Regions from separate parts of the Streptomyces sp. NBC_01520 genome, predicted to be linked through region 2. Evidence: predicted binding sites of a transcription regulator. Region 2 holds the regulator's gene; the other holds the start of a gene.
What was found. The regulator HrcA, encoded in region 2, represses chaperone genes, less so after heat shock. The targets are predictions, from matches to a motif close to TTNGCACTCNGNNNNNCNGAGTGCNAA.
Positions count from the first base shown of each region.

Region 1: groL (chaperonin GroEL) is a predicted target of HrcA. The motif match lies at 2,134-2,160, and genes of this name have one in related genera.

Region 1 is NZ_CP109404.1:4,523,559-4,530,953, reverse strand. Features, by position in the region: gene OG524_RS20570 (DinB family protein) at 1-183, opposite strand, end outside; gene groL (chaperonin GroEL) at 349-1,971, opposite strand; gene OG524_RS20560 (cold-shock protein) at 2,282-2,488, opposite strand; gene OG524_RS20555 (MoaD/ThiS family protein) at 2,969-3,244, opposite strand; gene thrC (threonine synthase) at 3,273-4,571, opposite strand; SAM riboswitch class I at 4,590-4,717, opposite strand; gene OG524_RS20545 (glucosyl-3-phosphoglycerate synthase) at 4,871-5,821, shown strand; gene OG524_RS20540 (trehalose-6-phosphate synthase) at 5,878-7,254, shown strand; gene otsB (trehalose-phosphatase) at 7,280-7,395, opposite strand, start outside.
Region 2 is NZ_CP109404.1:2,582,318-2,589,712, reverse strand. Features, by position in the region: gene OG524_RS11765 (hypothetical protein) at 1-432, opposite strand, end outside; gene OG524_RS11760 (DUF3097 domain-containing protein) at 618-1,436, opposite strand; gene OG524_RS11755 (MBL fold metallo-hydrolase) at 1,462-2,187, opposite strand; gene hrcA (heat-inducible transcriptional repressor HrcA) at 2,353-3,369, shown strand; gene dnaJ (molecular chaperone DnaJ) at 3,370-4,506, shown strand; gene OG524_RS11740 (nitronate monooxygenase) at 4,645-5,718, shown strand; gene OG524_RS11735 (16S rRNA (uracil(1498)-N(3))-methyltransferase) at 5,715-6,461, shown strand; gene OG524_RS11730 (histidine triad nucleotide-binding protein) at 6,957-7,316, shown strand; gene OG524_RS11725 (ribonuclease Z) at 7,332-7,395, shown strand, end outside.

The DNA of each region.
Region 1 (7,395 bases), 1.9 Mb from region 2:
CATGTGCCGCACCAGTGCGAGCAGCGAGAGCGTGGACGGGGGCATCGACCGCCGCCGCAGCTCGTCGTCGTCCAGCCCCTCGCACTTCATGGCCAGGGTGGCCCGGTGGTAGTCGAGGAAGGCCCGCAGAGTCTCACGCTCGCTGCCCGAAACCGGCGGGCCTGTCCGGGAGTCCGTGGTCACGGGCGTGCGCTCCTTCGGGAGGGGGACGGAGAGGGACCAGTATCCGGCACCCCCGCGATCACGCGGACAGGAACGACGCCGGCCCCCGGGACGAATCCCGGGGGCCGGCGTCGTACAGGTACTGCGGGGTGCAGCTGACGCTGCGTGGAGCTGCTGATCCGAGGATCAGAAGTCCATGTCACCGCCCGGCATGCCGCCCGGAGCAGCCGCGGAGGCCTTCTCCGGCTTGTCGGCGATGACGGCCTCGGTGGTGAGGAAGAGCGCGGCGATGGACGCGGCGTTCTGCAGGGCGGAGCGCGTGACCTTCGCCGGGTCGATGATGCCCTCGGCGATCATGTCGACGTACTCGCCGGTCGCGGCGTTGAGGCCGTGACCGATCGGCAGGTTGCGCACCTTCTCGACGATGACGCCACCCTCGAGACCACCGTTGACGGCGATCTGCTTGAGCGGAGCCTCCAGCGCGAGCTTCACGGCGTTGGCGCCCGTGGCCTCGTCACCGGTCAGGTCGAGCTTCTCGAAGACGGCCGAGGCCTGGAGCAGAGCCACGCCACCACCGGCGACGATGCCCTCCTCGACGGCGGCCTTGGCGTTGCGCACCGCGTCCTCGATGCGGTGCTTGCGCTCCTTGAGCTCCACCTCGGTGGCGGCGCCGGCCTTGATGACGGCCACGCCGCCGGCCAGCTTCGCGAGGCGCTCCTGGAGCTTCTCGCGGTCGTAGTCCGAGTCGGAGTTCTCGATCTCGGCACGGATCTGCTTGACACGACCCTGGACCTGGTCGCTGTCACCGCCACCGTCGACGATCGTCGTCTCGTCCTTGGTGATGACGACCTTGCGAGCGGTGCCGAGCAGGTCGACGCCGGCGTTCTCCAGCTTGAGACCGACCTCCTCGGAGATGACGGTGCCACCGGTGAGGATGGCGATGTCGCCGAGCATGGCCTTGCGGCGGTCACCGAAGCCCGGAGCCTTGACGGCGACGGACTTGAAGGTGCCACGGATCTTGTTGACGACCAGGGTCGACAGGGCCTCGCCCTCGACGTCCTCGGCGATGATCAGCAGGGGCTTGCCCGACTGCATGACCTTCTCCAGCAGCGGAAGGAGGTCCTTCACGTTGCTGACCTTGGAGTTGACGATGAGGATGTACGGGTCGTCGAAGGACGTCTCCATACGCTCCATGTCGGTCGCGAAGTACGCCGAGATGTAGCCCTTGTCGAAGCGCATACCCTCGGTGAGCTCAAGCTCCAGACCGAAGGTCTGGGACTCCTCGACGGTGATGACGCCTTCCTTGCCGACCTTGTCCATAGCCTCGGCGATCTTGGCGCCGATCTCGGTGTCAGCAGCGGAGATGGAGGCCGTCGAAGCGATCTGCTCCTTGGTCTCCACGTCCTTCGCCTGCTCCAGCAGAGCGGCGGAGACGGCCTCGACGGCCTTCTCGATGCCACGCTTCAGAGCCATCGGGTTCGCACCCGCGGCGACGTTGCGCAGGCCCTCGCGGACGAGTGCCTGGGCGAGAACGGTGGCAGTGGTCGTACCGTCGCCGGCGACGTCGTCCGTCTTCTTGGCGACCTCCTTGACCAGCTCCGCACCGATCTTCTCGTACGGGTCCTCGAGCTCGATCTCCTTGGCGATGGAAACACCATCGTTGGTGATCGTGGGCGCGCCCCACTTCTTCTCGAGGACGACGTTTCGGCCCTTGGGGCCGAGGGTGACCTTGACGGCGTCGGCGAGCTGGTTCATCCCGCGCTCGAGACCGCGCCGTGCCTCCTCGTCGAACGCGATGATCTTGGCCATGTGAAGTGGTCCTCCCGGACAGGGGTGGATTTCTCCGGACCGAGAGGCGCCCGCGACGGACGGCCAGCGTGCTCTGTGGTTCCTTGCCCCACGGAGCCTGCGGGCCTCACCGGCCCGGTCCAAGTTCTGTCACTCTCACCTGGAGAGTGCTAACGCCAATGATTAGCACTCGACCCCTGCGAGTGCAAGCGTCCCCCCCGTCCGTGGACAACCGGGAGGGGGCGCACGGACGCACGCAGGGCCCGTATCCCCTCATCGGGGGTACGGACCCTGCGTGCGTGAGTAGTGTCGTTGGCCGACCGTGCCGAGCTCAGCCGACGGCGAGCTTGACCATGTCCGCCTGCGGCCCCTTCTGGCCCTGCGAGATCTCGAATTCAACTCGCTGACCCTCTTCGAGGGTGCGGTACCCGTCCATCTGGATCGCGCTGTAGTGGACGAAAACATCCGCACCACCGTCGACCGCGATGAAGCCGTACCCCTTCTCCGCGTTGAACCACTTGACGGTGCCCTGAGCCATGCCTAACTCCCCTATTACTGGCCCTTGCACGAGCACCGCACTTCGCGGGCCCGGGTCAAACTCACCCTCCGACAGGAGAGGGTGGCGTGCGCCGGAACGCGTCGACCGCGGCCGAATGTATCTGCCCAACTGCCCTCTGCAACAGGTCAATCGGACGAGAATTCTGGGCAGGCCTGAACGCCCGGATATGGAGAACTCGTGATACTCCGGGGCAATTCGGGCCGGACAAAGGCGGCTTATGCCACAAGGAGTTCACGTACTTTGGCTGCTTCTTGTCGCGACCGGGCGCATTCTCATATGCGGGCGGCACGGGCAGCTGAGGGGACTTCCCCAACTGTACCGCGCTCAACCATGCAGAATTGCCCCCTCCGCTTCTCTCGCGGAGGGGGCAATGATGTTCAGGCAGTTGTGCGGCCGGGCGGGAGCGTCGGGCCCCGGGCGTCGCGAACGACGGTCAGCCTCCGGCACCGTGTCCGACGGTCAGCCTCCGGCGACGGCCGGGATGATCGAGATGCCGGCGCCGTCCGGGGTGGCCGCCTCCAGGCCGCCCTCGAAGCGCACGTCGTCGTCGTTGACGTACACGTTCACGAAGCGGCGCAGCTTGCCCTGGTCGTCCAGGACCCGGGCGGCGATGCCCGGGTGGTCCTTCTCCAGGGACTCGATGACCTCGGAGAGGACCGTGCCCTCTGCCGGGACCTCGGCCTGACCGCCCGTGTAGGTGCGGAGGATGGTGGGGATGCGGACCTTGACGCTCATGTGGGTGCCTTCCTTCGGTCTCGGGTGGTCAGTTGGCGGCGGCGAGGCCGGCGGCGCGGAACGCCTCCAGGCTGGGCCGGATCGTGGCCGCCACACCGGTCGTCGGGGCGACGGCGTCCAGCGTCTTCAGACCGTCACCGGTGTTCAGCACGACGGTCGTCAGCGTCGGGTCCAGCAGACCGGCCTCGATCAGCTTCTTCGTCACGCCGACCGTCACACCGCCGGCGGTCTCCGCGAAGATGCCCTCGGTGCGGGCCAGCAGCTTGATCGCGTCGACGACCTGCTCGTCGTTCACGTCCTCCACGGCACCGCCGGTGCGCCGGGCGATGTCCAGGACGTACGGGCCGTCGGCCGGGTTCCCGATGGCCAGGGACTTGGCGATCGTGTTCGGCTTCTGCGGCCGGACGACGTCGTGGCCCGCCTTGAAGGCGGTGGAGACCGGGGAGCAGCCCTCGGCCTGCGCGCCGAAGATCTTGTACGGCTTGTCCTCGACCAGGCCGAGCTTGATCAGCTCCTGGAGGCCCTTGTCGATCTTCGTGAGCTGCGATCCGGACGCGATCGGGATGACGAGCTGGTCGGGCAGCTGCCAGCCGAGCTGCTCACAGATCTCGTACGCCAGGGTCTTGGAGCCCTCGCCGTAGTACGGCCGCAGGTTGACGTTGACGAAGCCCCAGCCCTCGCCGAGCGGATCGCCGATGAGTTCCGAGCAGAAGCGGTTGACGTCGTCGTAATTGCCCTCGATACCGACCAGTTCACCGCCGTACACCGCGGCCATGACGACCTTGCCCTGCTCCAGGTCGTGCGGGATGAACACGCAGGAGCGGAAGCCGGCGCGGGCCGCGGCGGCGCCCACCGCACCGGCGAGGTTGCCGGTGGAGGAGCAGGACAGGGTGGTGAATCCGAAGGCGCGGGCGGCCTCGACGGCGATCGCGACGACGCGGTCCTTGAAGGAGTGCGTCGGGTTGCCGGAGTCGTCCTTGACGTACAGGCCGCCGGTGACGCCCAGCTCACGGGCGAGGTTGTCGGCCTTGACCAGCTTCGTGAAGCCGGGGTTGATGTTGGGCTTGTCCGCGACATCGGAGGGAACCGGCAGCAGCGGCGCATACCGCCAGATGTTGTCCGGGCCTTCGGCGATGCGCTTCTTCAGCTCTTCGGGGGAGCCGCTCGGCAGGTCGTACGCCACTTCGAGCGGCCCGAAACAGGACGCACAGGCGAAAATGGGACCGAGCTCGAAACGCTCGCCGCATTCGCGGCAGGAAAGCGCTACGGCGGGACCGAGGTCCACGGCGGAAGAATTGTTGTTCGTTGCAACTGTCTGCACGGCCATGATGGCGGAGGCCCTTTCTCCTCATCTTCCTCGCGACGTATTTCGCCACAAGACGGAATTGGCACCTTCCCCACCGTGACCTCGCGGTCGGCAGGAGGGTTGCCGGGACTTCAACGGGCCGTTCCCTCAGTCCCTCTGGATGAGCGCTATGGCACCGGACCATTGATCCGGGCGTTTATTCGCGGACCGACCCCGACATGCGAGGGCCATCCGCGTTGTTCAAGACTGTAACCGAAGCCCCGGGCGATGGAGATAGTCGTCCGAACCGCGAGATGGATCACATACAGGGAGTATCGACCGTGCTGGAAGAGGTGGAACGCTGGCTGACCAGGCGTTCCTGGTCAGCCGCCGACCGCCCGCTCGAACGGCTCACGGCCGCCCGGGCGAGGGATCCGCACCGTGCGAGCGTGAGTGTCGTGCTGCCCGCGCTGAACGAGGAGGCGACGGTCGGCTCGATCGTCACGGAGATCAGACGCGAGCTCATGGAGAAGGTCAGGCTCGTCGACGAGCTGGTCGTGATCGACTCCGGCTCCACCGACGCCACCGCCGAGGTCGCCCGGCGGGCGGGCGCCCGCGTCGTGCACCGGGACGCGATACTCCCCTCGCTGCCCGCCGTCCCCGGCAAGGGCGAAGTGCTGTGGCGGTCACTGCTGGTGACCAGCGGGGAGATCGTCTGCTTCATCGACGCGGACCTGCGCGACTTCTCGGCGGACTTCGTGTCCGGGATCGTCGGCCCGCTGCTGACCGACCCCGAGGTCGAGTTCGTCAAGGCCATGTACGACCGCCCGTTGGGAGACACCGCAGGCCAGGGCGGCCGGGTCACCGAGCTCGTGGCACGCCCGCTGCTCAATCTGCACTGGCCGCAGCTGGCCGGCTTCGTCCAGCCCCTCGGCGGCGAATACGCGGTACGCCGCTCCCTGCTCGAACGGCTGCCCTTCCCCGTCGGTTACGGAGTGGAACTGGGCCTGCTCGTCGACGCCCTGCACACGGTGGGCCTGGACGCACTGGCCCAGGTCGACGTCGGCGTACGCAAACACCGCCACCAGGACGGCCAGGCGCTCGGCAGGATGGCCGCGGCGATCTACCGCACCGCGCAGCTGCGGCTCTCCCGGGGGCATCTGGTGCGGCCCTCGATCACCCAGTTCGAGCGGGGCGCGAACGGCTTCGTACCGCGCACCCACGCGGTGGACACCGAGGAGAGGCCGCCGATGCGTGAGATCGCGGAGTACGCGTCCCGGCACGCGGCGTAGCAAGGCGGGTCCTGCTTCACGTTTGGCGGCTTCCCGAACGGGCTAGGTTCGGGTACATGGTCTCCGAGCACGCTGCCCAGGTCCTCGTCGCGTCCAACCGCGGCCCGGTGTCGTACACCCTGCGTGAGGACGGCACGCTCGACTCGAAACGCGGCGGGGGCGGTCTCGTATCCGGCCTCAGCGCCGTCGAGGACAAGCTGTGGGTGTGCGCCGCGCTGGGCGACGGCGACCGCGAGGCAGTCCGGCAGGGCGTCTGTGAGCCCGGTGTCCGGATGCTCGACATCGACGCCGGGGTCCACGCCGACGCGTACAACGGCATCGCGAACTCGGTGCTGTGGTTCGTCCACCACATGATCTACCAGACGCCGGTGGAGCCCGTGTTCGACGCGGAGTTCCGCCGGCAGTGGGCCTCCTTCGAGGCGTACAACCGGGCCTTCGCCGAGGCGCTCGCCGAGGAGGCGGGCGTCGGCGCGGCGGTCCTGGTGCAGGACTACCACCTCTCGCTGGTGCCCGGCATCCTCCGAGAGCTCCGGCCCGACCTGCGGATCGGACACTTCTCGCACACCCCGTGGGCGCCGGTGGACTACTTCCGGCTGCTGCCCGACGACATCGGCGAGCAGCTGCTGCGCGGCATCCTGGGTGCCGACCGGGCCGCGTTCCTGACCCGTCGCTGGGCGGACGCGTTCATCTCCTGCTGCACGGAGATCCTCGGCGGCACCGGCCACACCCGGATCGGGGTGCACGGGCTGGGCGCCGACGCGGACTTCCTGCGCCGCCGCGCCCACGAGGCGGACGTGGACGCGCGGATGGAGACGCTGCGGGAGCAGGTGGGCGCCGGGCGGAGGACGATCGTGCGGGTGGACCGCACGGAGCTCTCCAAGAACATCGTGCGCGGCCTGCACGCCTACCGGGCGCTGCTGGAGGAGCGTCCCGAGTGGCGCGAGCGGGTGGTGCACGTGGCGTTCGCCTACCCCTCCCGGCAGGACCTCGCGGTGTACCGCGACTACACGGCGGAGGTCCAGCGGGTCGCCGACGGGATCAACGAGCAGTACGGCACCCCGGACTGGACCCCGGTCCTGCTGCACGTCGACGACGACTTCGCGCGCTCGCTGGCGGCGTACCGGCTGGCGGACGTGGCGCTGGTCAACCCGATCCGCGACGGCATGAACCTGGTCGCCAAGGAGGTCCCCGTCGTCTCCGACGAGGGCTGCGCACTGGTCCTCTCCCGGGAGGCGGGGGCGTACGAGGAGCTGGGCGAGGACGCGATCGTGGTCAATCCGTACGACGTGTCGGCCACGGCGGCGGCCCTGCACGAGGCGCTGACGATGGACCGCGACGAGCGGGGCGCCCGGACGAAGCGCCTTGCCGCCGCTGCGACTTCGCTGCCGCCGCAGCGGTGGTTCCTGGACCAGCTCGACGCGCTGCGGGGCTAGGGGCGCGCCTCCCGCGCGCCGGGGGTTACGGCTGTCGCAGGTGCTGGGCGAGGGTGGCCAGCAGGTCCACCACCGCTGCGGGGCCCGGCAGCAACAGGTCGGCGCGCTCCGCGAGTTCGGGAACCTCGGTGCCGCTGCAGA
Region 2 (7,395 bases):
CCGTGTCTCACGCCCACCCGCCGAGCCCTGGTCCGGCTGTGAGACGACCGTCGCGGTGGCCTGCTCGATGGCGTCCAGGAGACGGGAGCGGGGGAAGACGAAGGGCTTGTACTGCGAGGTGCTCCGGGTCTCCCAGGGGCGCTCGGTCAGCGTGCGCACCATGGACAGCGCCGCCTCGTACGAGCTGTCGCCGTGACCGGCGAGCAGCTTCACCGGGACACGGCGCAGCTGGTTCGCCCGGTGGACCTGCAGGACGATCTGCTGCACCCTGTCGTCGATGTCCGGTCCGGCGCCCGCGTCCGCGGCCTGCGCCACGATCAGAGGCATCACCGGCCGGTTGACCCGGTACTGGTCGATCAGTTCCTGGACGAGGTGGAAGACGGCGGAAGCCGCCTCGTTCTCCGCACTGTCCCGCCACACTTCGCGTGCCATCCGCTGCCCCCGGCTTCCCCCTGGGCCCGCGGAACACGCGGGCCCGTCCGCGCCCGCCGGGCCCGCCGAAGCCATCGAGGACGCCGGGCCCGCCGAACCCCTCACCTCTCAATAACCGATGGTCCGTGTGCGGCGCAGAGATTCACAGGGATCGGTACGGGATCCTCCCAAACCGTGCCGGGACATCAGGCCGGAAGGGTGACGAAATCGATCAATTCCTCTACGCGGCCCAGGAGTTGCGGTTCCAGGTCCTTGTAGGAGCCGACCCTGGACAGGATGTGCTGCCAGGCCGCGCCCGTGTTCTCCGGCCACCCCAGCGCCCGGCACACCCCTGTCTTCCAGTCCTGGCCGCGCGGCACCACCGGCCACCCGGGGATTCCCACGGACGACGGCTTCACCGCTTCCCAGACGTCGATGTACGGATGCCCGACGACCAGCACGTCCGCGTCCGTGACCTCGGCGGCGATACGGGACTCCTTGGAGCCCGGCACCAGATGGTCGACCAGGACGCCGAGCCGGGCGTCCGGGCCCGGGGAGAACGCGCGCACGATCGCCGGGAGGTCGTCGATGCCCTCCAGGTACTCCACGACCACGCCCTCGATGCGCAGGTCGTCCCCCCAGACCCGCTCGACCAGCTCGGCGTCGTGCCGCCCCTCGACGTAGATCCGCCCGGCCCGTGCCACCCGCGCCCGCGCCCCGGGGACCGCCACCGAACCGGAGGCGGTACGGACAGGGCGCGCGGGTCCGCCGGCCGACGGCCGCACGAGGGTGACCACCCGGCCCTCCAGCAGGAAGCCGCGCGGCTCCATCGGGAACACCCGGTGCTTGCCGAAACGGTCCTCCAGCGTGACCGTGGGCCCCTGGGCCGTCTTCTCGCACCGGATCACCGCACCGCAGAAGCCGCTGACCGCCTCCTCCACGACCAGATCGGGCTCGGCGGGTACCTCGGGGGCGGGGGCGGACCTCTTCCACGGCGGAGTCAGGTCCGGCTGGTAGCTGCGCATGGCACGACGATAGAGGGCGACCCGCTCAGGACACGCCGAAGCGGGCCGCCAGCCGGTCGCGCTGCGCCCGTACGAACGCGGCGTCCACCACCGCCCCGTGCCCCGGCACGTACGACGCGTCCTCGCCGCCCAGCTCCAGCAGCCGGTCCAGCGCGGCCGGCCAGTGGGAAGGGACCGCGTCCGGGCCGGCCTGCGGCTCGCCGGACTCCTCGACCAGATCACCGCAGAGGACCACGACGGGGGAGCCCGGCACCAGCACCGCGAGGTCGTGGCCGGTGTGCCCGGGACCCACGTTGGCCAGCAGCACCTGGAGGCCGCCGCCCAGGTCGAGCGTCCACTCCCCGCTCACCTGGTGGTGCGGCGCCACGAGCACGTCCGTCGCCGCCGTGGCTTCCTCCTCGCTCATCCCGTGCCGCATCGCGTCCGCGCGCAGCCCCGCCGCCCCGTGCCGCCCCAGCAGCTCGGCCGTGCCGACCGCCCCGTAGACCTCCGCCCCGGCGAACGCGGCGGTGCCCAGCACATGGTCGAAATGGGGGTGGCTCAGTGCGACATGCGTCACCCTCCGGCCGAACAGGGCCTCCGCCTGAGTCCTCAGCGCGGCCCCCTCGCGGAGCGTCGAACCGGTGTCGTAGAGCAGCACGCCGTCCGCCCCGGCCACCAGCGCGGCGGTCGCGTCCCAGACGGGAAGGCGTCGGCGTCCCGTACCGTTGCCCAACCGCTCCCAGCCGAAGTCTTCCCAAGAGACGTCCATACGGTGACGCTATCGGCATCGGCCTGCGCACTCCCGCCACGGCATGGCCGGTCGCCCTTGCCCCGGCCCCACCCCGCCCCCGTACACTGACCGGGGGGATTGCTGGCACTCGAACACACAGAGTGCCAGGCAGACACCGGAGAACCACAGCTGGAGGTGTGCGCGATGCTCAGCGAACGCAGACTCGAAGTGCTGCGCGCCATCGTCCAGGACTATGTCGGCACCGAGGAGCCCGTCGGCTCCAAGGCGCTCACGGAGCGGCACAGGCTCGGGGTCTCCCCGGCCACCGTCCGCAACGACATGGCGGTGCTGGAGGACGAGGGCTTCATCGCCCAGCCGCACACCAGTGCGGGGCGCATCCCGACGGACAAGGGATACCGGCTCTTCGTCGACAAGCTCGCGGGCGTCAAGCCCCTGTCGTCGCCGGAGCGCCGGGCCATTCAGAATTTCCTCGACGGCGCGGTCGACCTCGACGACGTCGTGGGCCGCACGGTCCGGCTGCTCGCGCAGCTGACCCGGCAGGTCGCCGTCGTGCAGTACCCCTCGCTGACCCGTTCCACGGTGCGGCACGTGGAACTGCTCTCGCTCGCTCCGGCCCGTCTGATGCTCGTACTGATCACGGATACGGGCCGGGTCGAACAGCGTATGATCGACTGCCCCGCCCCGTTCGGCGAGACCTCTCTCGCCGATCTGCGGGCCCGGCTCAACAGCCGGGTCGTCGGACGCCGCTTCGCGGACGTTCCGCAACTGGTGCAGGACCTGCCGGAGTCCTTCGAGAACGAGGACCGGGGAACCGTCTCGACGGTGCTCTCCGTCCTTCTCGAAACTCTGGTCGAAGAGACGGAGGAGCGGCTGATGATCGGCGGCACCTCCAACCTCACCCGCTTCGGGCACGACTTCCCTGTGATGATCCGGCCGGTGCTGGAAGCACTGGAGGAACAGGTCGTCCTGCTGAAGCTGCTCGGTGAGGCCACGGACTCAGCCATGACCGTACGGATCGGGCACGAGAACGCCCACGAGGGCCTCAACTCCACGTCCGTCGTCGCGGTCGGCTACGGTTCGGGCGACGAGGCAGTCGCCAAACTCGGCGTGGTCGGACCGACCCGCATGGACTACCCCGGAACGATGGGAGCGGTACGCGCAGTGGCACGTTACGTCGGACAGATCCTGGCGGAGTCGTAAGTGGCCACGGACTACTACGCCGTACTCGGCGTGCGCCGCGACGCATCTCAGGACGAGATCAAGAAGGCATTCCGCAGGCTCGCCCGCGAGCTGCACCCGGATGTCAACCCGGACCCGAAGACCCAGGAGCGGTTCAAGGAGATCAACGCCGCTTACGAGGTGCTGTCGGACCCGCAGAAGAAGCAGGTCTACGACCTCGGTGGCGACCCGCTGTCCGCCTCCGGCGGTGGCGGCGCGGGCGGTTTCGGAGCCGGCGGCTTCGGCAACTTCAGCGACATCATGGACGCGTTCTTCGGCAACGCCGCCCAGCGCGGGCCCCGTTCGCGGACCCGGCGCGGCCAGGACGCCATGATCCGGCTGGAGATCGACCTCAACGAGGCGGCCTTCGGCACGACCAAGGACATCCAGGTCGACACGGCGGTCGTCTGTACGACCTGCAGTGGCGAGGGCGCCGCACCCGGCACCTCCGCGCAGACCTGTGACATGTGCCGCGGCCGCGGCGAGGTCTCCCAGGTCACCCGGTCCTTCCTCGGCCAGGTCATGACCTCACGACCCTGCCCGCAGTGCCAGGGCTTCGGCACCGTCGTGCCGACCCCCTGCCCCGAGTGCGCCGGCGACGGCCGCATCCGCTCGCGGCGCACCCTCACCGTGAAGATCCCCGCAGGTGTCGACAACGGCACCCGCATCCAGCTCGCGGGCGAGGGAGAGGTCGGCCCCGGCGGCGGCCCGGCCGGCGATCTGTACGTCGAGATCCACGAGTTGGCGCACGCGGTGTTCCAACGGCGCGGCGACGACCTGCACTGCACCGTCACCATCCCGATGACGGCCGGCGCGCTCGGCACCCAGGTGCCGCTGGAGACACTGGACGGGCTGGAGGAGATCGACATCCGGCCGGGCACCCAGTCCGGCCAGTCGGTCCCGCTGCACGGGCGCGGCATCACGCATCTGCGCGGCGGCGGGCGCGGTGACCTGATCGTCCACGTCGAGGTCATGACCCCGACGAAGATGGACCCCGAACAGGAGCGCCTCCTGCGGGAGCTGTCGAAGCTGCGTGGCGAGGAACGGCCCACCGGCCAGTTCCAGCCGGGCCAGCAGGGACTGTTCTCCCGGCTGAAGGACGCCTTCAACGGCCGCTGAACCCCGCACGACGACGACGTCCACGCCGCACCGCCCGCCGGTCCCGTACCGGCGGGCGGTGCGGCGTGTGGCGACCCGCCCCTCGGCGGCCGGATCGGCTGATTCGGCGCCCCGCACGGGACGTGGCACGATGCCGTCATGTCCTTGGCGCTGACCGATCTCTGCCGGTATCCGATCGTGCAGGCCCCGATGGCGGGCGGTGTCTCCTCCCCGCAGCTGGTCGGGGCCGTCGCCGACGCCGGAGGGCTCGGCTTCCTGGCCGCCGGCTACAAGACGGCGGACGGGATGTACCACGAGATCGAACAGCTGCGCCGGCTGACCGGCCGGCCCTTCGGCGTCAACCTCTTCATGCCGCAGCCACTGCTCGCCGACCCGAGCGCCGTGGAGGTCTACCGGCACCAGCTCGCCGGTGAGACGTCCTGGTACGAGACCCCGCTGGGCGACCCCGACTCCAGCGGCGACGACGGCTACGAGGCCAAGGTCGCGATCCTCCTGGAGGACCCCGTCCCCGTGGTCTCCTTCACCTTCGGCTGCCCCACCCGCGAGGTCCTCGACGCGTTCGCCGCGGCCGGCACCTTCACCGTCGTCACGGTCACCACACCCCAGGAGGCGCGGAACGCCCAGTGGGCGGGCGCCCACGCGGTCTGCGCCCAGGGCGCGGAGGCGGGCGGCCACCAGTCCACGCACCGCGACGACCCGCAGGGCGGCCTCACCGGCACCGGCCTGCTCACCCTCGTCGCCGAGGTCCGCGAGAGCGTGCGGCTGCCGGTCGTCGCGGCCGGCGGGCTGATGCGCGGCTCCCAGATCACGGCGGTGCTGGCTGCGGGCGCGGACGCGGCGCAGCTCGGCACCGCCTTCCTGGCCTGCCCCGAGTCCGGGGCGCACCCCCTGCACAAGCGGGCCCTGACCGACCCGTTGTTCGTGACGACGGCCCTGACCCGGGCGTTCTCCGGCCGCCCCGCGCGCGGGCTGGTCAACCGCTTCGTACGCGAGCACGGCAGATACGCCCCCGCCGCCTACCCCCAGGTCCACCAGATGACCAGCGGGCTGCGCACGGCGGCGGCCAAGGCCGGCGACGCGCAGGGCATGGCCCTGTGGGCGGGCCAGGGGCACCGGATGGCACGCGAGCTGCCCGCCGGGGAACTCGTGGAACTGCTCGCCGCCGAAACGGAAGCCGCGCGTGCGGCAGTGAGCGGGAGGAGTGCCCAGTGACGGCACCGGTCTTCGTCGTCGAACACATGCCCAGCGGGCCGGAGTTCGTCCTGGAAGGATCCGAGGGGCGGCACGCCGTGTCCGTGAAGCGGCTGAACCCGGGGGAGGACGTCGTCCTGACCGACGGGCGGGGCCGCTGGGCCGAAGGCGTCGTACGGGCGGCCGACGGCAAGGACCGGCTCGTCGTCACCGGCCTCGCCCCGATCCACGAGGAACCGGCGCCCGCGCCCCGGATCACCGTCGTGCAGGCGCTGCCCAAGGGCGACCGCGGGGAGGTGGCCGTCGAGACGATGACCGAGACGGGCGTCGACGCGATCGTGCCCTGGCAGGCGGCACGCTGCATCACCCAGTGGAAGGGCGACCGCGGGCTCAAGTCCCTGGCGAAGTGGCGCAGCACCGCCCGGGAGGCGGGGAAGCAGTCCCGCCGGGTGCGGTTCCCGGAGGTCGCGGACGCGATGACGACGAAGCAGGTCGCCGCACTGCTGGCCTCGGCGGACTTCGCGGGGGTCCTGCACGAGGACCGGGAGACCGGAAGCGCGCCGCTCGCCACCGCCGAACTCCCCGCCACTGGCTCGATCGTGCTGGTCGTGGGCCCCGAGGGCGGAGTCTCCCCGCAGGAGCTCGCCGCCTTCGCCGAGGCGGGCGCGCCGCCGTACCGGCTCGGCCCCAGCGTGCTGCGGACCTCGACCGCGGGGACGGCCGCGGCGGCGCTCCTGATGGGCCGCACGGGACGCTGGAGCTAGCCACCTGCCGCGCCGGGGACGGCTGCTCGGGGGCTGTCACCCGGGGTGGTTGCTCGGGGGCTGGCTGTCACCCGGGGCCGTCGTCCCGGTAGGCCGTCCCGGGTCCGCCGCTTCCGGGGTTCTGTCCGAGGCCGCCAAGGCGGAGGCCGTCACCTCGGAGGCCGTCACGCCCGGGCCCCCGTCCCGGGAGATGCCACCCGGGCCGCCCCGTCCCGTCACCCGGCCCGTCCCGTCAGCCGTCCCGGGCCGCCCCGTCCCGTCCCCCGGGCTCGTCCCGTCACCCGGGCCCGTCCCGTCACCCGGGCCACCCCGTCCCGGGAGATGCCGCCCCGGCCGGCCCCCGGGCCGCCGCGTCCCCCGTCAACCGCCCCTCCCGGGGCGCCCCACCCCCGCCCCGGACGGACCCCGGCGCGCGGACCGGCCGTCCTGCGGGCGCGGGCGGATAGCATGCCGGTGTACTGATCACGATCACCAAACGACCGAGGAGGCCGGGCCATGGCGGGAGAGCCGCAGACCGACTGCCTGTTCTGCAAGATCGTCACGGGCGACATCCCGGCGACCATCGTCCGGCAGAGCGCCACGACCGTCGCCTTCCGTGACATAAACCCGCAGGCCCCCACGCACGTGCTCGTCATCCCGAAGGCGCACTACCCGGACGGTGCCTCGCTCGCCGCCGCCGAACCGCAGATCGCCGCGGACGTGCTGCGCGAGGCCGGCCTGGTCGCCGCCGACGAGGGCATCACCGGGAGCGGCTACCGCATCGTGTTCAACACCGGTGCCGGTGCCGGCCAGACCGTCTTCCACGCGCACGCCCACGTCCTGGGCGGACGCGGGATGCAGTGGCCCCCCGGCTAGACAGGTCCGCACACCGTGTCCGTACGCGAACTCGTGGTCCTCGGCACCGCCAGCCAGGTCCCGACCCGTCACCGCAACC